3 regions of the Bradyrhizobium amphicarpaeae genome follow, and region 1 is predicted to be linked to each of the others. Evidence: riboswitches for the same ligand, from Rfam matches in the RefSeq annotation. Region 1 holds a riboswitch; each other region holds the start of a gene.
What was found. Region 1 has a riboswitch for cobalamin ahead of CIT40_RS18065 (TonB-dependent receptor). Riboswitches for the same ligand answer to the same signal wherever they lie in the genome.

Region 1 (7,334 bases):
CTCTGGCCGCTCGCCGAGGTCATTCGCGAACAGAAGCCGCAGGTGGTCTCCCATCTCGCCGCCCGCTTCGGGGCCGAATGTCCGCGCGGCGCCTGGGACGTGGCGCCGCGGCAGGCGGCGGTGATCCCGATCCCGGCGCGCGGCGAGACCGCCCGTAAGGGGGTCCTGGTTGCCGGTCTCAATCCGTTTCGGCTGTTCGACGACGATTATCGCAATTTTCTCGAACTTGCGGCTGGGGAGATCGGCGCAAGTCTGGCCAACGCGCAGGCCTACGAGGAGGAACGCCGCCGTGCCGAGGCGCTGGCTGAGATCGACCGCGCCAAGACGACGTTCTTCTCCAATATCAGCCACGAGTTCCGTACCCCGCTGACGCTGATGCTGGGGCCGATCGAGGACGCGCTCAACGATACCTCGCTGGCGTCGCTGCCCGAGGTTCAGCGTGAGCGGCTCGACATAGCGCATCGCAATTCGCTCCGTCTGCTGCGGCTGGTGAACAGCCTGCTCGACTTCTCCCGCATCGAGGCGGGGCGGGTTCGGGCGAGCTTCGTTCCGACCGATCTTGCCGCGTTTACTGCCGAACTCGCCTCGAACTTCCGCTCGGCGACCGATCGGGCCGGGTTGCGGCTGATCATCACCTGTCCGGTGCTGCCGCACGATGTCCATGTCGACCGCGAGATGTGGGAGAAGATCGTCCTCAACCTGATGTCCAACGCGTTCAAGTTCACCTTCGAGGGCGAGATCGCGGTCGAGATCGGCACCAGCGCCGACGGCAAGTCCGCCGAATTGCGCGTGCGTGACACCGGCACGGGTATCCCATCGGACGAACTGCCGCATCTGTTCGAGCGCTTTCATCGCATCGAGGGAGCGAAGGGACGCACGTTCGAGGGCAGCGGTATTGGGCTTGCGCTGGTGCACGAGCTGATCAAGCAGCACGGCGGCGCCATCACCGTCGCGAGCGAGTTCGGCCGCGGCAGCGTTTTCACTGTTACGATCCCGTTCGGATCGGCTCATCTGCCGGCAGAACGTGTTGCCGACCGCCTTGCGACGACGCTGACGACCGGAAGCGGCGTCGAAGCCTATGTCCAGGAGGCGCTGCGCTGGCTGCCGCAGGATGAGGGCGCCACGGATCTGCGCGGTGATCTCACGCTGGAGAGCGCGAGTGAGACGCCGGACGCCTCGACACGTGGCAGCGGCGAGCGCATCATCCTCGCGGACGACAACACCGATCTGCGCAACTACGTCAAGCGTCTGCTCGAAGCCCGGGGCTACCGGGTGGAGGCCTTCGCCGACGGGCAGGGCGCGCTGGAGGCCGCGAGGCACCATCGGCCCGACCTCATCCTGTCCGACGTCATGATGCCTCGCCTCGACGGCATCGGGCTGCTGGAGGCGCTCCGCAGCGACGAGAATCTGCGCGGGTCGCCCGTCATCCTGTTGTCGGCGCGCGCCGGCGAAGAGGCCCGCGTCGAGGGGCTGGAGGCCGGCGCCGACGACTACGTCAACAAGCCGTTCTCGGCGCGCGAATTGTTGGCGCGGGTGCGCGCCAATTTGCAGCTGGCGCGCATTCGCAGGGATGCCGAGGAGATCCAGCGCCGCCAGGCCGCGCGGCTGGAGGCTGTCGTCAGCACCGTGCCGACCGCGGTCTGGTTCACCTACGACCGCGAAGCGAAGCGCGTGTTCGGCAATGCCTATGGAGCGCGGCTATTGCGGGTACGGCCTGATGCCAACATGTCGCTGTCGGCGCGCGAGGGCGACCGTCCGGCCTGCCGCGTCCTTCGCGATCGCGTCCCGGTCGAAACGTCCGAACTGCCGCTCCACCGCGCGGCCCGCGGCGAGGAAGTCGCCGGCGAGGAGCTCGAGCTCCGCTTCGATGACGGCTCCTCGGTCACCGCGATCTTCCAGGCGTCTCCGATCGTCGACGCCGCCGGTGTATTCCAGGGCGCGGTTTGTGCGGCCATCGACATCACCGAGCGCAAGCGCCAGGAGCGCCATCGCGAACTGCTGGTCAATGAGCTCAATCACCGCGTCAAGAACACGCTGACGACAGTGCAGTCGTTCGCGCTCCAGACCCTGCGCAACGCATCGAGCCTGACGGAGGGGCGCAGGGCGTTCGATGCGCGATTGATCGCCTTGTCGAAGGCACACGATGTGCTGGTCAGGGAAAATTGGGAGGCGGCGGAGCTGAGAGAGGTCGTGACCGAGGCTCTCGCCGCGCATGCCGAGCCGGAGAGTGCGAGGCTCAATTTCGGCGGGCCGGATCTGCGCATGCGGCCTTCGGCTGCACTGGCCATCTCGATGGCGCTGCACGAGCTTGCGACCAACGCCGTCAAGCATGGCGCCCTGTCGAACGGCTCGGGAACCGTCGACCTCGCCTGGAAGGTCGATGATCGTTTCGAGTTGTGCTGGACCGAGCTGGGCGGTCCCGCCGTGGTCCCGCCGTCGCGGCGCGGGTTCGGCACCCGCCTGATTCAGCAAGGGCTGTCGCACGAATTCGGCGGCGCCGACGTCGATCTGCGCTTCGCGCCCGAAGGCGTCGTTTGCGTCATTCGCGCGCAGCTGCATGAAATCCGCGCCACCCTGGGCGGATTAGATATCGCAACAATGGCTGCCGGGAGGCCCTCATGAAACCTGAAACCGATCTCGCTGGCCAGCGGGTCTTCGTCGTGGAAGACGAGTCGCTTGTGATGATGCTGCTCGAGGATTCCCTTGTCGATGCCGGCTGCGAGATCGCGGGCATGGCCTCGCGCGTCGATGACGCGCTCGCGAAGGCGGCTGCGCTCTCGTATGATGTTGCGGTCCTCGACGTCAACCTCAACGGGCGGCAGACTTTCGAGGTCGCGCGCTGTATCGCCGAACGCGGCATACCTTACGTGTTCGCCACCGGTTACGGTCCGGCGAGCTTGCTTGCGGACTTCCGCCACGTTCCGATCCTGCAGAAGCCGTTTCAGCAACAGGACCTGGAGACCGCGCTCCGCCAGGCTCTAGCGGCGCAGAGCGAGCGGAACGAAACCGCTCCCCCCGGCGAGCTTCCGGCCACGCAGACCTGTCCCTTGGCGTAGCCGTCGATTGACTCGCCGAGGCGTTGGCCCCTAAATGACCGGCGACGGTTCTCCTCACGGAGATCAAAAGGGAATGTGGTGCGGGACGTCCCATCGCCGGGACTTGTCTCAACGCCGCGGCTGCCCCCGCAACTGTAAGCGGTGAATCTTTCGTCTCATGCCACTGGGAAACTCGGTCCTGGGAAGGCGACGCAAGGTAACGACCCGCGAGCCAGGAGACCTGCCGTCAGCCGTGGTCACACGCGAAGATGTCGGTCGGGGAGTACAGACATCGGCTTCACCGGAGCAATCCATGGCTCTGCCGTGAAACCTCGTTCGCTGTGACGTGCCACTGACGTCATACCGAGGTTGCCATCGTGTCCCGTGTCGTTCCTGCCGCCAGGCGCCTTGCCGCCGGCCTGCTCGCATCGGTTTCCTTGCCTTCGCTCGATCTGTCTCCCGCCTTCGCCGAGCGGGTCTTGGCCGAGCAGCTGCCACCAATCGAAGTGACCCAGCCCTCCGATCAGAACCGCACGCGCGCAAGGGCAACCGGTGACGGCGAGGCGACCAGGCGCCGGGCGACGGCGGATGTCGCGCCGACGCGACATGGCGCCGGCTCATCCGGCACCGGCGGTGAGGCTGCCGCCGGTAACGGCGGCATCGTCGGGGCCGCCACGACCGTCATCACGGCCGCGGATATCGCGCATTCGCCGTCGCAGACGCTTGCCGAGATCATTGCGACGCAGACGCCGGGCGCCCAGATCACGACGTTCTATGGCGGCCCGATCGCTGCCAAGACCGGCGTGGACCTGCGCGGCTTCGGCGCCTTCGCCACCGCCAATACACTGGTGCTGGTCAACGGCCGGCGGCTGAACGACGTCGACATGGCACAGGTGGACCTCTCCACCATCCCGCTCAATTCCATCGAGCGCATCGAGGTCACGCGCGGCAATTCCGGCGCGGTGCTCTACGGCGACAATGCGGTCGGCGGCGTGATCAACATCGTCACCAAAAATGGCGTCGGCGGACCGCCCGTGAGCGCGCGCATCGAGGCCGGCTTCGGCTCGTTCAACACCCGGCTCGGCAATGTCTCGACCTCGCTCAATTCCGGCCCGTGGTCGACCTCGGTTTACGGCAATACGGTCAGGACCGACGGCTACCGCGACAACAACCGCTATTCACAGCAGAACGGCGTCGGTAATCTCAACTACACCACGCCCGGACTGACCGCGTTTCTCACCGTCACCGGCGACAATCAGGAGCTGCGGCTGCCGGGTGGCCGCACCGTCGATCCCTCGATCGGTCTCGACGAGCTCGCGACCAACAGGCGCGGGACCAGCACGCCATTCAACTACGCCAACCAGCAAGGCTTCAGCGCAACGGCCGGCTTCACCAGGACCCTGGTCAACGGCGTCGATCTCATCGTCGATGGCGGCGTGCGTGACAAGAAGCAGCAGAGCGCGTTCTTCTCCAGCCCGGCGCCGGTTCCGGCCTTCTTCACGTCGACCTATGTCGGCTCCCATCTGACGAATTGGTCGATCACGCCGCGGCTCAGCGTGAAGAGCCTGCTGCTCGGCATGCCGTCGCAGCTTCTGACCGGCATCGACTATTACGATGCGAGCTTTGAGCAGAACCGCGGCGCCGGGCAGGGGCTCGCCGCCTGGCACAATTACGACCTCAGGCAGCAGACGGTCGCGGGTTATTTCCAGCACACCTTGGGTGTAGCGCCCACCACCGACGTCTCCTACGGCGCGCGGGTGCAGACCATCAGCCTTGCGGCACGCGACAATTTCGACCCCGCCGCGCCGTTCAACGCCGACATCGGCGCGCTGCCGCTGACGAGCAGCGAGACCCAATATGCGCTGCATCTCGGGGCCGAGCATCGCCTCAATGACATGGTCTCGCTGTTCGGCCGCGCCGCGCGCGCCTTCCGCACGCCGGACGTCGACGAGCGGCTGTCGTCGGGGCCTTCGTTCGATCCCTTGACCTTCGCTTCAATTCCGCAAACCTTCCAGCTCAAGACCCAGACCTCTCAGGACATCGAGGGCGGGCTGCGCATCAAGGGCGGCGGGTTGCAGCTGCAGAGCAGTCTCTACCTGATGGATCTCACCAACGAGGTCCATTTCAGTCCGGTCCTGTTCTACAACACCAATCTCGATCCGACCCGGCGCTACGGCTCGGAGACCAGCCTGTCCTATCGCGTCAACGATGCCCTGCTGCTGCGCTCCGGCGTGGCCTATACCCGTGCCGTCTTCCGCGAAGGCATCTGGGCCGGCAACGACGTGCCGCTGGTGTCGCGCTACACGGCGAGTGCGGGCGTGACCTGGAACGTCTGGCAGGACTATGTGGTGCTCGACGCGACCGCGCGGTTCTGGAGCGAACGGCGGATGGACAACGACCAGGCGGGCACCCAGAAGCCGATCCCCGCCAACGGCACCATCGATCTCAAGCTCGGCGGCCGATATGAACGCTACTTCTGGTCCCTCAGCGTCAACAATGTGCTGAACGCGCTTTACTACGACTACGCCATCGCGAGCACCTTCACCGACGGCCGCTTCAGCGCCTATCCGCTGCCGGGCCGCACCTATCTGCTCAAGGCCGGCGCAACGTTCTGATTTTCGCCAAGGCTGATTTTCGCCAAGTCTGTTTTTCACCAAGTCTGTTTTTCAGCAAGTCTGTTTTTCACCAAGGCTGTTACGCGCTCCCAAATGGACCAGCATCCAAGAGAGAAAGAAGGAGATTCAACCATGGCTCTCGGCATCCTTCCGTCACGCGGCGATCGCTTCCGGCTTCACCCGGTCGCGCCGCGCCTTGCGCCGATATTCTGCTTTGTGCTGCTGACGGCGTCATGCGCGCTTGCAAGTTTTGCGTTCACCTGCGCCACGCCGTTCGCTGCTTTCGCGGTCGTTGCCGCGGCGATGCTGCCGCAGCGCCCGGCGCTGCTCGTCGTTACCGGCGCCTGGCTCGTCAACCAGACCATCGGTTTCGGCGTGCTGCATTATCCCGTTGACGCCAGCACGATTGTTTGGGGCTTTGTCATCGGCGCGGCTGCGCTTCTGTCGACGGCCGCCTCGTCGATGGTGCTCGGCCTGCTGCCGCAGGGCCGCACCCCGCTGATGCTGGCGATCACGCTCGTCGTCGCCTATGGGACTTACGAGCTCGCGCTGCTCGCCGCGACGCCGTTCCTCGGCGGCGAGGGCGCCTTCACCGGCGCCATCGTGACGAGCATCGCTCTGACCTGCGCCGTCTGGCTCGCCGGCCTCGTCGCTGTCTGCGAGATCGTCCGCCTGGTCGGTCCGGCCCGACGCAAGGGGGCGATGTCGGCCTGAGCGGCAGACCGTCGCCCGGATGAGCGCAGCGACATCCGGGCTACAAGACCGGAGTTTGGACCTTGGCCCATCGTCGCAAGGCGACCGCCGTCCAGACTGTCTCGACAAGTCCGAACGGCCAGGCGCCCTGGAGAAAGGCGTAGATCCCACTGAGCGCGCACGCCGCCGCGAAGGCCAGCACGTAATGCCGCCCGCGCGGCTCCAGTGCGTAGGACAGCAGCATCGCGCTGACTGACAGCAGCCCGAAGATCGTGATCGTGTCCATCAGCTCGCTGGCAGCTTTGGCTTCTTGGCGACGCCGAGCGCGTGGAGCACCGCGGGCTCCATGACCGGCCATAGCGCGGCCGTCGCAGTCAGGAGGGTGGCGACGCCCATCACTGCCAGCACCGACGATCGAATTCTGGAGCCGGTCGTCCGCGATCGCCACGCGATCCAGACCCAGGCGCCGATCACCACGGCGATCGACAGTTTCGTCATCAGGCCGCGCGCATGGTCCAGCACTGCGATGAGGCCCCCGGCACTCGCGAGCGCGACGGCGGGCAATGTGAAGGGGAGCACGCAGCACGCGGTGCAGGCCGCCGCCAAGCCCGCGGTCGTGAGCGCTGCTGCGCCGGCAGCCTTCCCGCCGCCGCGCCCGGCCTTGGCGGTGCAGCCGCATCCTGGCGACGTTTCCGACGGCAGGTTGCAGGACGGTCCAATAACGCTCATGTGATTCTCCTCATGCTTGTGCGTTCGGGACCCGATCGCTACGCCCTCAGGCCACTTGAGGTTCAAGCGAAAAGTGAGAGCTTTCATGAGAATTGGCATCCTCGCCAAGGCGGCCGGAGTCTCCGTCCCCACCATCCGCTATTACGAAAGCATCGGCCTGCTGGCGCCGCCGGCGCGGCAAGGCGGTCAGCGGATTTATGGTGCTGAAGCCGTCAAGACGCTCAACCTCATCCGGCATTGTCGCGATCTCGATTTCTCGATC
Region 2 (7,334 bases), 1.1 Mb from region 1:
TGCGCCGAAGGATTTGCTGACGCTGCTGCCACGCGTCGGCCGTCTCGTGATTGACGAAAGCTTTGCGGACACGGTTCCGCAGCTGTCGCTCGCTTCGGAAGCGGATCGGTACGGGTTGCTGGTCTTGCGCTCGTTCGGAAAGTTCTATGGGCTCGCCGGCTTGCGTCTCGGGTTCGCCATCGGCAATGCCGCGGACGTCACCAGGCTCGCCGCGATGGCGGGCCCATGGCCGGTCTCTGGAGCTGCGATCGCGATCGGCAGCCGGGCATTGCGTGACGATGCCTGGGCCGAAGCGACCTCGGCGCGTCTCGTGCGCGATTGTGTCCGGCTGGACGAGCTGACGCAAGCGCAAGGCTGGCGGCTCGTCGGCGGTGTGTCACTGTTTCGTCTGTACGAGACGCCCGACGCACGCGCCGCGCAGGAGAAGCTCGCGCGCGGCCAGATCTGGTCGCGCGTGTTCGCGCAAAGGCCGACATGGCTGCGCCTCGGGCTTCCGGGCAGCGAAGCCGAGTGGACACGCGTTGCCGAGGTCCTAGCGCGCTAGCGCGAGCAGTCCTTCGACGTCGAGATGCTGTTCGATGTGATCGGCCAGCGCGTCGAGCGTGCTCTCGACGCGGGCGTGATAGGGCTCATCGCCCGCGGGAATGTCGAGGCCGCCCAGATACGCCTTGCGGAAATCATCCGATGTGAACAGGCCGTGCAGATAGCTGCCCTGCACGCGGCCATCGCGCGAGATCGCGCCTTCCGGCTCGCCGTTCAATGCCGCGAACGGGCGCGCGCGATCGGGCCCATCGGTACGGCCGATGTGGATTTCGTAGGCCTGGATCGGCTGGTTTGTGGCGGCATGCACGGCCGCGACCCGCGTCAGAGTCTTCTGCGGGTTCATGACCGTCTCGACATCAAGCAATCCGAGCCCCGCCGTGTCGCCGGCGGGCCCTTCGATGCCGTCGGGATCGGCGACGCTGCGGCCCAGCATCTGATAGCCGCCGCAGAGGCCGAGCACATGGCCACCCCTGCGGTGATGCGCGAGCAGATCGATGTCCCAGCCTTGCGCGCGCAGGAAGTCAAGATCGCCGCGGGTAGATTTGGAGCCGGGGATGATCACCAGGCGTACATCGCCCGGGATCGCTTGGCCCGGGCGCACCATGACGAGATCGACGCCTGGCTCCAGCTTGAGCGGATCGAGGTCGTCGAAATTGGCGATCCGTGACAGCGCCAGGCAGGCGATCTTGCATTGGCCCGGCTTGCGTGCATCGCTCAGCCCCAGCGCGTCCTCGGCCGGCAACTCGCCGGCGCGCGGAAACCAGGGCAGCACGCCGAGGCCGCGCCATGCCGTCTTTTCTTCGATCAGCCTGTAGCCGTCGTCGAACAGCGTGGGATCGCCGCGGAACTTGTTGATGACAAAACCCTGGATCATCGCGGCATCGTCGGGGTCGATCACCGTCTTGATGCCGACCAGTTGGGCGATGACGCCGCCGCGGTCGATGTCGCCGACCAGCACGACCGGAACATCCGCCTTGCGCGCAAAGCCCATATTGGCGATGTCGGACTTGCGTAGATTCACCTCGGCCGGACTGCCGGCGCCTTCGACCAGCACCAGATCAGATCGCGCCTTCAGCCGCTCGAAACTTTCCAGCACCGCGCCCATCAGCGAGGGCTTCATCGCCGCGTAGTCGCGCGCCCGCGCGGTTGCGATGCGCTTTCCGTGGACGATCACCTGCGCGCCGACATCGGTCTCGGGCTTGAGCAGCACCGGGTTCATGTCGGTGTGCGGCTCGACGCCGGCGGCCAGCGCCTGCAGCGCCTGGGCGCGGCCGATCTCACCGCCATCGATGGTGACGGCTGCATTGTTCGACATGTTCTGCGGCTTGAAAGGCAGCACGCGCAGGCCGCGCCGCGTGAAGGCCCTCGCGAGGCCGGCGACAATGAGCGATTTGCCCACGTCCGAGCCGGCCCCCTGGATCATCAATGCGCGTGCCATCGGCGTCTTCTAATGCGGAACGGGATTGGGTTGAATCAAGCGGCTGCGCGCTTGGTGCACCTCTCCCGCTCGCGGGAGAGGTCGCGCCGAAGGCGCGGGTGAGGGCTTTCTCCTCTTGGGGGTTCTCGATTGCGGAGACACCCTCTCCCCAGCCCTCCCCCGCAAGCGGGGGAGGGAGCACACTTCCCTCGGCGCAGCATTTGAATTCAATCTCATCGGCTTCAGAACTCGACGCCGGCCTGCGCCTTGATGCCGGAGCGGAAGGGGTGCTTGACCAGCGTCATTTCGGTGACGAGATCGGCGATCTCGATCAACTCGTCCTTGGCGTTGCGGCCGGTGAGCACGACATGCGTCATCTCGGGCTTCGAGGTGGTCAGGAACTCGACGACTTCCGCGATGTCGAGATAGTCGTAGCGCAGCGCGATGTTGATCTCGTCGAGCACGACCATGCGCAAGCTCTCGTCGAGGATCAGCTCCTTGGCTTTCTCCCAGCCGGCGCGGGCGGCTGCGATGTCGCGGGCGCGGTCTTGCGTCTCCCAGGTGAATCCCTCGCCCATGGCGTGGAACTGGCAGAGATCGCCGAAATGGCCGGTGAGCAGGCGCCGCTCGCCGGTATCCCAGGCGCCCTTGATGAACTGCACGACCGCGCAGGGGAAGCCATGGGCGACGCAGCGAACGATCATGCCGAAGGCCGAGGAGGACTTGCCCTTGCCGGCGCCGGTGTGGACGATGATCAGGCCCTTTTCGCCGCTCTTGGTCGCCATGATCTTGTCGCGGGCGGCCTTCTTCTTCGCCATTTTCGTGGCGTGCCTGACGTCGCTATCATCGACCGTTTTCGTATCCGGTTCAGGCGTCATCGGTCCCGGTCCTTCGGCTTGACAAGTGGCGGCCACCGGCAAATGGTGGCCGGGCGTTGGTTCCTGTCCTATGACAGGCGAAGAGGGAATGCGATAGGGTCCGAATCGGCAAGATTTTGGTCCAAAATGCAGCCGCCCCCGCGACCGTGACCGGAGAGATGCCCGAAGCCACTGATCCCCTGGGATCGGGAAGGCGGGGATCGAAGGGGAAACCCTGCTCCGCAAGCCGGGAGACCTGCCAGCGCAACGAGTTTTGGACCGGCGGACGGGGTGTTCCGCGACGGGGAAGCAGGCCTTCGGAAGAATGGTCCGTGCGCCTCATCGCCTCCGCCGTTTAATCTGGAAGAGCGATGACCGTCACACTTCACGTTTGCATCACCTGCCGCGCCGGCGAGACGCCGGGCGAAGGCGAGACCACGCCCGGCAAGCGCCTGCTTGGCGCGATCCTCGAGGCCGGCGTGCCCGAGGGCGTCGATGTGGTTCCGGTCGAATGCCTGTCGGCCTGCAGCCAGGGCTGCTCGGTCGCACTCAGCGCGCCCGGCCGCTGGTCCTATGTCTACGGCCGCCTGTCCGAGACGAACGCGCAGGACGTGGTCACGGGCGCAGCCGCCTATGCCGCCGCACCGGACGGGCTCGTGCCGTGGCGCAGCCGTCCCGAAATCTTCCGCAAGCAGTCGCTTGCGCGCATTCCCCCTGTTGCCGTCGTGCCGGAGGCCGCCGAATGAGTTCGCTCGCAAAAGTCCCGGTGACTGTGGTCACCGGTTTCCTCGGCTCCGGCAAGACGACGCTGATCCAGCATCTGCTCAGCAATGCCAACGGCAAGAAGCTCGCGGTGCTCGTCAACGAGTTCGGCAGCGAGGGCGTGGATGGCGAGATCCTGAAGTCCTGCGCCGACGCGAACTGCCCGGAGGAGAACATCATCGAGCTCGCCAATGGCTGCATCTGCTGCACCGTTGCCGACGATTTCATTCCGACCATGGAGAAACTGCTGGCGCGGCCGGTGCGGCCCGATCATATCCTGATCGAGACCTCGGGTCTGGCGCTGCCCAAGCCGCTGCTGAAGGCGTTCGACTGGCCGGAGATCCGCTCGCGCATCACGGTCGACGGCGTCATCGCGCTCGCCGATGCCGAAGCCGTTGCGGCGGGCCGCTTCGCGCCCGATCCGGCTGCGGTGGAAGCACAACGCGCGGCGGATGAAAGTCTCGATCACGAGACGCCGCTGTCGGAAGTGTTCGAGGACCAGATCGCCTGCGCCGATATCGTGCTGCTGACCAAGGCCGATCTCGCGGGCGCCGCCGGCATCGAAGCCGCCAAGGCCGCGATCACCGCCGAGATGCCGCGCCGCGTGCCGATGCTGGCCGTCACCGACGGCGCCATCGATGCGCGCCTCATCCTCGGCCTCGGCGCTGCCGCGGAGAACGATCTCGCGGCGCGTCCCTCGCATCATGATGGCGAAGACGAACACGAGCATGATGATTTCAATTCGGTGGTGATCGATCTTCCCGAGGTGACCGACGTCGATGCGCTGGTCGCATCCGTTCAGCGGCTGGCGCGCGAGCAGAACGTGCTGCGCGCCAAGGGTTATATCGCGGTCGCGGGCAAGCCTATGAGGCTGCTGCTTCAGGCGGTCGGCGAGCGCGTGCGCCACCAGTTCGACAAGCCATGGGGAGCGGGCATCAGGCAGTCGAAGCTCGTCGTGATCGGCGAACACGGCGATATCGACGAGGCCGCGATCAAGGCGGGATTGGGAGTCTGATGCACGTCGTTTTCCGCGAGAGCCGCGGTCTCGAGGAGACCGCGACGCCAAGGGACATCGGCCAGGACCCGGCCGATCTCGTGGTGCTCTCGTATTCGGATTCCGATCTCGCTGCGTTCGCGGCCGGTTGGCGGCGCGGCCGCGATAGCCTGCCGACGCTGCGGCTTGCGAACCTTGCTGAGCTGCGTCATCCGCTTTCGGTGGACACTTATGTCGAGCGGACACTGTCGCGGGCGCGTGGCATTCTGGTGCGGCTGATCGGCGGCGAGTCCTATTGGGCGTACGGCCTCGCGGCTCTTCAGCAACTCGCGAAGGATCGCAATATCGTGCTGGCCGTGCTGCCGGCCGACGGCCGCGACGACGTCAGGCTCGATGCGTATTCGACCCTGCCGGTCTCGACGCTGCGGCGGCTGAAGGTGCTCTGCGACACCGGCGGCCCGGTGGCCGCGCAAGCGGCGATTGCGCAGCTTGCGCTGGCTTCGGGCCTCTATGCCGGGCCTGTCATCGGCGAGACGACCGTGCCCGAGATGGGCTTTTACGATCCCGCGCGCGGCGTCATCGCTGCGCCGGTGGGCGGCGACGGCAGGCCGCGCGCGCTGGTGACGTTCTATCGCTCCTACCTCACAGCCGCGGATACCGGTCCGGTCGATGCGCTGATCGCAGCGCTGCGTGAGGAGGGATTCGACGCCTGCGGCGCGTTCGTCACCTCGCTGAAGGCCCCGGGCGTTGCGGATTGGTTGCGGGCGCATCTCGCGCAACATCCTCCGGCTGCGATCGTCAACGCGACGGCGTTCTCGGCCCTGGGCGATGACGGAACGACGCCGTTCGACGCCGCGTCATGTCCCGTGTTCCAGGTCGCGCTCTCGTCGGCCCGGCGCGAAGACTGGGCGGAGTCGTTGCGCGGCCTGTCGCCCGGCGATCTCGCGATGCATGTGGTGCTGCCCGAGATCGACGGCCGGCTGTTCGCGGGCGTGGTGAGTTTCAAATCGGCCGCGCAGCGCGATCCCGATCTGCAATTTTCGCATCTTGCGCACAGGGCGGATGAAGAGCGCGTGAAGGCCATCGCCGCCCGCGTCGCGGCCTGGCGGCGGCTCGCGGAGACGCCGGCTGCAGACAAGAAGCTGGCGATCGTGCTCTCGAACTATCCGGGGCGACCGCACCAGATCGCGCACGCCGTCGGGCTCGATGCGCTGGCTTCGGTCGAAGCCCTGGTGTCCGATCTGGCGGCAGCCGGCTATGGTCTCACGCCGGTCCACGCACTTGGCGAGACGCTGCTGAAGCAGAGCTTGATCTGGAACGTCGCAGACTATCGCGCCGCGCTCGCGCGCCTGCCGCAAGCATTGCAGGATGATCTCGCGCAGGCCTGGGGTGCGCCGGAGAGTGATCCGTGTTGCCGCAATGGCGAGTTCCACTTCGCGGCTGTCGCATGCGGCCGCTCGATTGTCGCGGTCCAGCCCGAGCGCGGCGATGCGGTCGCGCGCGACAGCGATTATCACGATCTCGCCCGCACGCCGCGCCACGGCTACGTCGCGTTCCATCTCTGGCTCCGGGAGCAGGCGTGTGATGCCGTCGTGCATATGGGCGCACATGGCACGCTGGAATGGCTGCCGGGAAAATCCGTCGCGCTCTCCTCACAGTGCTGGCCGGAAGCCCTGATCGGCGATCTCCCCGTGATCTATCCCTTCATCGTCAACGATCCCGGCGAGGCCGCGCAAGCCAAGCGGCGCTTGGGGGCGGTCACCATCGGCCACCTGCCGCCGCCGCTGGAAACATCGGCAGTGCCCGAGGGCCTGCGACGGCTCGAACGCCTGCTCGACGAATATTCGACCGCCGATGGTCTCGATCCCGCGCGCCGCCAGCGATTGATCGCCGCGATCCGCGACGAGGCGCGTGCGGTGGGCCTCGAAGACGATCTTGGTCTGAACGCCTCAGCGGCACCGGCCGAAGCCATTCCGCGGATCGACCGCTTCGTCTGCGATCTCAAGGAAAGCCAGTTCGGCGACGGCCTGCACGTGTTCGGCCGCGGCGCCTGCGGCGATGCGGAGCGGGATGCGCTACGTGCCGCACTCGCGGGGCAGCGCATTGCGCCCGGGCCTTCGGGTTCGCCCTATCGCGGACGTCAGGACGTGCTACCGACCGGGCGCAATCTCTTTGCCGTCGACCCGCGCGCGGTGCCGACGCCGTCAGCGCATGCGCAGGGCATCAAGCTTGCCGAAGAGCTGCTGCGCCGTCACTTGCAGGATCATGGCGATTGGCCGAAGGGGCTCGTGGTCGATCTCTGGGGTTCGGCGACGATGCGCACGGCCGGCGAGGAATTTGCGATGGCGCTGCATCTGGCCGGCCTCGCGCCGCGCTGGGATCACGCCTCCGGCCGTGTGACCGGCTACGACATCATCGCGCCGGCCGAGCTTGGCCGTCCTCGCATCGACGTCACGTTGCGCGTGTCCGGGCTGTTCCGCGACGTCTTCTCGGGCCTTGCGCAATTGTTCGAAGCCGCCTCCGAGGCGCTTGCAGGCCGTGAGGAGGAGGGCGACGAGAATCCGTACCGCCACCGCGCCTCCCGCGTGTTCGCGCCGCGTCCGGGGCAATACGGCGTCGGCCTGTCGGCGATATCAGATGCCTTCACGCCGGAGACGCGCGACGCCGCCGGCGAAGCCTGGTTGTCGGCATCGTCATGGGCGTTTTCGGCCGACGGAGAAATCAGGCACGATCGCGCCGGCATCGAGCAGCGCCTCGCTGA
Region 3 (7,334 bases), 2.5 Mb from region 1:
CGTAAAGGTGGCGCGGTCCGAGAGTTTTTCGTAGTCGAAGACGACGATGTCGGCGTCCGCGTCCTTCGCGAGCCGGCCCTTGGCGCGCATCGCCGGCGTGCTCTGCGAGAGGATTTCCGCCGGGATCAGCGCGCATTTGCGCACGCCTTCGAGCAACGACACGGATTTGCGCTCGCGCACCCATTCGCGGATGAAGCGGGTGAAGCAGCCGGCCGAGCGCGGATGCGAGGTGGCATCGTCGGGCAGCGGCCAGGCATCGCCGGTGTAGGTCTTGCCGTCCGGCATCGTCCAGGGCATCGCATCGGACGCGATCGCGCCGCCGGGATACAGCACCGACATGTCGAGCAGGTCGCGGTGATGCGAATTGTTCTCGATGTCGAGGATGTGCCAGAGCACCATGGCGGACGGCTCGTCGGCCTGCGCCATCAACAGTTCCTCGCGGTCGTGGAAGCGATAGCCGTCGGTCACGCGCTGCACGGAATCGTAGCCGGTGCCGTTGCGCTCGACGAATTCGGGGTCGCTGAAGAAGGCGGCGGCCAGTACGGTCGAGCCGGTGCCGTAAGGGTAGGCCTCGACCGTGATGGGCAGGCCCTGCGCCTGCGCTTTCGCGATCAGCTCGCGGCAACGCTCGACGTCGGTCTTGCTCGACGAGTTGAAATGGCAGATGTGCATGTGCGCGCCGGTGGCGCCGGCATAGCCGATCAGGCGGATATAGGCTTCCACCGCGCTTTCGGGGTCGATGCGCGACATGAACGCGACATGGGTGAAGGTCGGCACGTTCTGGGCTGCTGCGAGCTGGCAGACCGCGGTCAGCTCCTGCACGCCGGCGCCCGGGGCGTAGGCATTGAGGATGCCGATGCCGATGCCGCCTTCGTCGAGGCCACGCCCGAGACGCTCGAGTACGCCGGCGACTTCCGTGTCGGTGGCCACATTGTCCATCCAGCGGCGGTCGCGCATGGCGTTGCCGAACGCCTCCAGCGAGCTCTCGGCGTTCGAGCCCGTCATCGCGCCGATGCGCGCAAACGCCCAGTTTGTGGCGGCGCCGTAGTTCAGCACCCGGCCCTTCCTCGCCTGGCGCTCGTACCAGGACCCGACCGGCAGCACGCCGGCCTCGAGATCGAGCGTGGTCGTGACGCCGTCGAACGCCTGCATGCGGTCGGCCGGAACGGATTGGCCATGGGCGTGCAAATCGATGAAGCCGGGCGCGACCACGAGGCCGGTGGCGTCGATCACCCGCTCGGCGCCGCCGAGACCGGTGCCGACCGCGGCGATCCTGCCATCCACCACCGCCACGTCGCCGACGGCGTCCATCCCGCTCGCGGGATCCACCACCCGGCCGCCAGAAATCACCAAGCCGCTCATCTCGTCACTCCGAAAAACCATTGCCAAATCCCCAAAGGCCCGGCAGCAGCTTTGGAGGCGGGAGACCGGCCGCATCGCGTACCGTCCCGGCGCGCATAGAGGCAGATTTTCGGGGCAGCGACTACCGCCGCCGATGCCGACGCATCATGCGGAATCGCGCGCGCCGTCAGAGCCCGTCAAACCAGGATTTCCACTTCGGCACGGCCGTCGCGAAGGTGCCGCGATGGCTGGTGCTGCCGGTCGAGACGGCGCCGACCGCCGTGTTGCCGCTGCCGATTGCGCGCTGATAGGTCATGGCGAGCTGGCCCAGCCCGACGCTGATGGCTTCGTCGCTCTCGCCGTAATAGTTGCGGACCGGGCTCTTGACGATCCAGCGATACGCCTGGGTCTGCGCGACCAGGCGCCCATAGGCCGATGCCGCGAAGAACTGCGGATCGAAATAGTCGGCGCGGATCAGCTTGTGCAGGTCGGTGGGCACGTCGGCCGGATCGAAGGGTTCGCGCACGTAAGCCTTGCGCGACACATCGTAATAGGCATCCGCGATCAGCGAGCGCGCGAGCCCCGGCACCCCGTAATAATTCTCGAAGGAGAACGCCGTCAGGATAAACAGCGAATTCACCCAGCTCGCATCGTTCTTGCGCGGGAAATTGAGAAAGCCGTTCAGCGCCACGAACGCATCGACCGGCGCGCTCGCGGTGGCGGCGGCGTCGACCTTGACGCCCGATTGCTCGAGCTTTTCGAGCATGGCCATGGTCACGAAGCCGCCTTGCGACCAGCCGGCGAGGAACAGCTTGGTCGTGGTGAGCTTGAGGTGATCGAGCACGGCGCGGCTTGCGATCAGCATGTCGTAGGTCGCCTGCTGGTGGCTCGCCTTGACCATGTAGCCTTCCGGCTCCGACGACGTTCCCAGCCCGAAATAATCGGCGCCGATCACGGCGTAGCCCTGGCCGGCGAACTGGGCGATCATCAATTGCGTTTCCGGCGACTGCTGCGGAAACGAGGGGACCTCCTGCTTCCCGTAGACGGTGCCGTGCTGATACGACACCATCGGGAACGAGGTGCCGCTGTCCTCGGGGATCGCGAGCAGCCCGGAGGCGATCGTCGGCTTGTTGCCGCGCTCGGGCACGACGGACGAATAGGTCACGCGATAGAGCCGGACGGCATTGCGCGCCGGGCTGTAGGCCGCGGTGATTCCGGCGAAAGCGGGCGTGTCGACCTGCAGGATCTTGTTGAGCTGATCGGCATCCCAGCGCGCGATGCGCTGATATTCGATGCCGGCCGACAATTTGACGACCTGGCCCTCCTGTGCGTGGGCGGAAACCCCCATGAGGAACTGGACGAGAAGCAGGAGAGAGAAACGCCAAGCCGATGTCATGCAGGAGACCCGTCGCAAGAGACCGTGGAATCAGACCGAGGAATGAGCAGGTGACAGGCCTAAGCAGGTTCGGTTGAGATTGTGTTGCACCTGGCCTCGCGCCAAGTTGGAACCGGGCTGTCGAACCGTGCGCGATTGTCGCAGGTGGGTGGGCCACACGTTCGCGGTCTCGCGGCAATGATTTGCCCGAGTTGTGCTCCTCTTCACACCCTCTCGAAAGAAAGGGTGCAGGGAAGGCCGGGCGCCGGCTGGCACCCGTAAAGACCCCCGTGCTCAATGGATGCACACGCAATGCACAGGGGAGACACAGGGCAGCCGAAACCAGGCCTTCCCTGCGCGATGGTCTGACGGCCAATATGCCGCGCTCTCCCGGGAGCCGAACTTTCCTTTTGGCCTCCCTCGCCATTCGAATTGACGATGCCGGTCGCCCGGTTGGGCTCGCGCGCATCTTCGAACAGCTTGACCGTGGCAACGACGGCCAGGACGACGCGGTTTTGCCGTACGCAGGAGCGCCGTTCGTCTTCGCGGTTCGCGCGCGCTCACGAGGTTCTCTCGCCCTGCACGCGCAAGCTCCGCCTTGACGCCGCCCGCGTCCACCGCAATCCCCGCCCGCGCTCGAAACGACGTACGACCGCCCCTCATGTGGGCCGGGACGGCGGACACATACGACAAAACCGAATTTCGGTAAAGTGGAATGTTTTCGAGAGGAAGGCTTGACAGCGGATCTGCTGTTTTGCCCGACGGGCAGCTGGCCTGGACGAACTTCATCCTCCTCGACGTGTTCGGCACTTGCCGTCTGCCCCATCCGGCGACCGGTTCTTGCGACCGGTGGACTTCCGCACTTTGCCCGATGATGGCGCGACGCGCTGATCTGCCTTCGCGAGACTCCCGGTTGACAGCTGTTTGCAAATGAAACTAGGTTGATTGCGACGGTTCTCCTTCGGGAGATCAATAGGGAATACGGTGCGGGGATCTCCCAATGCCGTGGCTGCCCCCGCAACTGTAAGCGGCGAGCCTTCGCCAAATTGCCACTGAGCCTTCGGGCTTGGGAAGGCGGCGACAGGCAACGACCCGCGAGCCAGGAGACCTGCCGTCAGTCGTGGTCACACGCGAGCACATTGGGCGGGGTGTCCTGGTGAGTGTTGAGCTGCCTTTTTCTCGAGGCAGCGGCCAAGCTGAGTTCGCGGTGACGTGCCACGTTATCGCGAGTCCATTGATGACCTCCCAGACAATCTTCGCCCTGCGGCATCGCCGCACGTTGTTCAATTCAGTTGCACTCTCCTGCCTCGCTTGGTCGACCGATGGCTCGGCACAATCCGGCGGATCGCCCCAGACGCTCGACCCCGTGGTGGTGCAGCATACGGCAACGCCGGCTGCGCGCAGCAACCGCCGCGCCGCGGCCGCGCGCTCCGTGCGTTCCCACCAGCAACGCAACGCGGCTGCCAACGCCAATAAACCCGTTGCCGGCTCGACGGGTCCCGTGTTCGCTGCACCGACGCTCAACCTCACCGGGGCCAGCACGGCCGGGAGCCGGCTCGGACTGACGCGGCTGCAGACGCCGGGCAGCGTGGAGGTGATCTCCGCCGAAACCATCTCCGAACGCGGCCAGCAGAACCTCCTCGAGGCCGTGACGCAGAACGCCACCGGCTTCACGGCGAGCCCGGCCCCCGGCAATGGCGGCGTCTCCTTCAACACCCGCGGCTTCACCGGCCTCGGGTCCGTCATGACCTTGTACGACGGCACCCAGCTCTATATCGGCGCCGGGACGGTGACCTTTCCGTTCGATACGTGGTCGACCGAGCGCATCGAAGTGCTACGCGGGCCTGCGTCGGTGATGTATGGGGCGGGTGCGGTGGGCGGCGCCATCAACGTCGTTTCGAAACTGCCCTTGTGGGTTCCCCGCAACCAGGCCGAGATCTCGCTGGACACCAACATGACGCGGCGTATTGCCGTGGACAGTGGCGGTCCGGTCAGCAAGGACGTCGCCTACCGGATCACGGCCTCCGGCAATATGTCCGACGGCTGGGTCGACCGCGACGACACCTCCAATGTCGCCCTTCATGCCGTGATCCAGCTCAAGCAGAACGAAGACGTCACCTGGACGCTGTCTACGGACTATGGTGACCGCCAGCCGTCACGCTACTTCGGCACGCCGCTGATCAACGGCAGGCTCGATGAATCGCTGCGCTTCAAGAACTACAACGTCAGCGACAGCCATATCCGATACCAGGACAGCTGGAATCAGGTGAAGACCGAATGGCAGGTCGCCGACGGAATATCGGTTCAGAACTCGCTCTATTATTTGAACTCCAAGCGACACTGGAAGGACGTCGAAAGCTACGCCTACAATCCCGCCACCGGCCTGATCAACCGAAGCAGTTATATCGAGATTTTTCACGTCCAACAGCAAGTCGGCAATCGCATGGATGCGAAATTCCGCGGGCATGTCTTCGGCATGGCCAACGAGTTCCTCGCGGGTTTCGACGTCAACAGCATCAACTTCACCCACACCAACAATTCGCCCTATGGCGGCTCGTCTTCCGTCGACCCGTTCAATTTCGTTCCCGGCGTATTCAACAGTCCGAACGCCACGGTGCCCGGCTACGGAAGCGTGACCAACCAATACGCGCTGTTTGCCGAGAACAGGCTGTCGGTCACCGAGCAGCTGTCCTTGATTGCCGGCATCCGTCAGGACGAGCCGACGATCGCGCGTACCGACTATGTCGCGCCCGCCAACAGCTTCGAAAAGTCGTTCTCCTCGACAACCTGGCGCGCGGGTGCGGTCTACACACCGGTCAAGGATCTCGCTTTCTACGGCCAGTATTCCACCGCGGTCGATCCGGTCGGAGGGCTCATCTCACTCTCCTCCGCAAACAGGAACTTCGACCTCGCCACCGGCAAACAGATCGAGATCGGCGTCAAGCAATCGTTCTGGGGCGGACGCGGCGAATGGACCTTGGCCGGCTACGAGATCGTGAAGAACAACCTGCTGGCACGCGATCCGAACATCCCGTCGTTGACCGTCCAGGTCGGCCAGCAATCGTCGCGCGGCGTCGAAGCGTCGGTGGGCTTCCTGCTCGATCATGGCTGGCGGATCGATGCCAACACCGCCTTCCTGCGCGCGAAATACGATGATTTCGTGCAGGCTGTCGGGGGCGGAACCGTGAACTATGCCGGCAACGTACCGGTCAACGTGCCGCAGAACGTCTCCAACATCTGGGCGACCTGGGCCTTCGCACCGAACTGGTCGGCCAACGCAGGCGTGCAGATCGTCGGCAAGACCTATGCGGACAACGCCAACACGGTGACGCGCCCGGCCTACAACATCGTCAATGCCGGTGTGCAGTGGAAGCCCGACCTCAACACCACCGTGTCGTTCCGCATCTACAATCTGTTCGACGAGGTCTACACGACGTCGGGCGGGACCACACAGTGGATGCTCGGCATGCCGCGCACGGCGCAGCTCGCAGTCAACGTGAAATTCTGAGCATGCGGGCCCTGAAACGCACACTCCGGCGGTGGCTGTATATCGTCCACCGCTGGGTCGGCATCGTCACCTGCCTGTTCTTCGCCATGTGGATCATCTCCGGCGTGGTGATGATGTACGTGGCTTTTCCCGGCCTTTCCGACAAGGAACGGTTGGCAGCGCTCCCGGACGTTCAATGGGAGACGGCGGCGCTCTCGCCGGACGACGCGATGAAGGCGGCTGGCGCGACGCGCTATCCGCGCGATCTCCGACTGTCGATGCTTGCCGACGAACCCGTGTATCGGATCACCGGCTGGGACGGCAAGCGGCGGGCCATCTCGGCCGTCGACGGCCGCGTCATCACCGGCATCTCGGAACGGCAGGCGCTCGCGGTCGCACAACATCATCCGGCGGCCCGATCGCCACGGCTCGAAGCCATCATCGATCGCGACCAATGGAGCGTCACGGCCCGTTACGATCCGCTGAGACCGCTCTACCTCATTGCTCTCGGTGACGATGCCGGTACCAAGCTCTATATCTCCTCGCGCTCCGGCGAGGTCGCGCTCGACACCAGCCGGACCGAACGCGTCTGGAACTGGCTCGGCTCGATCCCGCACTGGATCTATCCGACCGTGTTGCGCCAGGATGGACCGCTGTGGCGATCCGTGGTGCTGTGGATCTCCGGAATCTGCCTGATCATCGGCGTCACCGGCATCTGGATCGGCATCCTTCGCGTCCGATTGAAGCACCGCTACGCCAGCGGGAGGATCACCCCGTATCGCGGCTGGATGGCGTGGCACCACGTCACTGGCCTGATCGCGGGCATCTTCGTGCTGACATGGACGTTCTCCGGTTGGCTGTCGCTCAATCCCGGCGAATATTTCGCAGGAAGCAACACCAAGCCCGAAGCGCTGCAACGCTACGCCGGCCACGATGCGCCGACCATTGCGGCGAGGCTGCCGACACCGCCATCCGCCGCGGTCGAAGCGCGCTTCGTCTGGCTCGACGACAGCCCGATGATGATCGCCGCATCGCGCGACGGCGTCCAGCGGCCTCTGGATGCGACGTCGGGCCAGATCGTCACGCTCCCGCAGGAGCGGCTTTGGAGCGCCGCAACGAAATTGCTGCCGC

Region 2: it holds a riboswitch for cobalamin, as region 1 does, so the genes downstream of both, CIT40_RS12525 (DUF1636 family protein) here and CIT40_RS18065 (TonB-dependent receptor) in region 1, are expected to answer to the same signal.
Region 3: it holds a riboswitch for cobalamin, as region 1 does, so the genes downstream of both, CIT40_RS06615 (TonB-dependent receptor) here and CIT40_RS18065 (TonB-dependent receptor) in region 1, are expected to answer to the same signal.

What each region holds. Positions count from the first base shown of each region.
Region 1 is NZ_CP029426.2:3,882,666-3,889,999, reverse strand. It holds gene CIT40_RS18075 (ATP-binding protein) at 1-2,622, shown strand, start outside; gene CIT40_RS18070 (response regulator) at 2,619-3,056, shown strand; cobalamin riboswitch at 3,085-3,298, shown strand; gene CIT40_RS18065 (TonB-dependent receptor) at 3,413-5,650, shown strand; gene CIT40_RS18060 (hypothetical protein) at 5,783-6,364, shown strand; gene CIT40_RS18055 (hypothetical protein) at 6,405-6,629, opposite strand; gene CIT40_RS18050 (hypothetical protein) at 6,629-7,072, opposite strand; gene CIT40_RS18045 (MerR family transcriptional regulator) at 7,158-7,334, shown strand, end outside.
Region 2 is NZ_CP029426.2:2,744,812-2,752,145, forward strand. It holds gene cobD (threonine-phosphate decarboxylase CobD) at 1-544, shown strand, start outside; gene CIT40_RS12515 (cobyric acid synthase) at 533-1,981, opposite strand; gene cobO (cob(I)yrinic acid a,c-diamide adenosyltransferase) at 2,203-2,838, opposite strand; cobalamin riboswitch at 2,879-3,095, shown strand; gene CIT40_RS12525 (DUF1636 family protein) at 3,189-3,563, shown strand; gene cobW (cobalamin biosynthesis protein CobW) at 3,560-4,594, shown strand; gene cobN (cobaltochelatase subunit CobN) at 4,594-7,334, shown strand, end outside.
Region 3 is NZ_CP029426.2:1,355,124-1,362,457, reverse strand. It holds gene CIT40_RS06625 (amidohydrolase family protein) at 1-1,362, opposite strand, end outside; gene CIT40_RS06620 (alpha/beta hydrolase family protein) at 1,529-2,689, opposite strand; cobalamin riboswitch at 3,651-3,846, shown strand; gene CIT40_RS06615 (TonB-dependent receptor) at 3,954-6,224, shown strand; gene CIT40_RS06610 (PepSY-associated TM helix domain-containing protein) at 6,227-7,334, shown strand, end outside.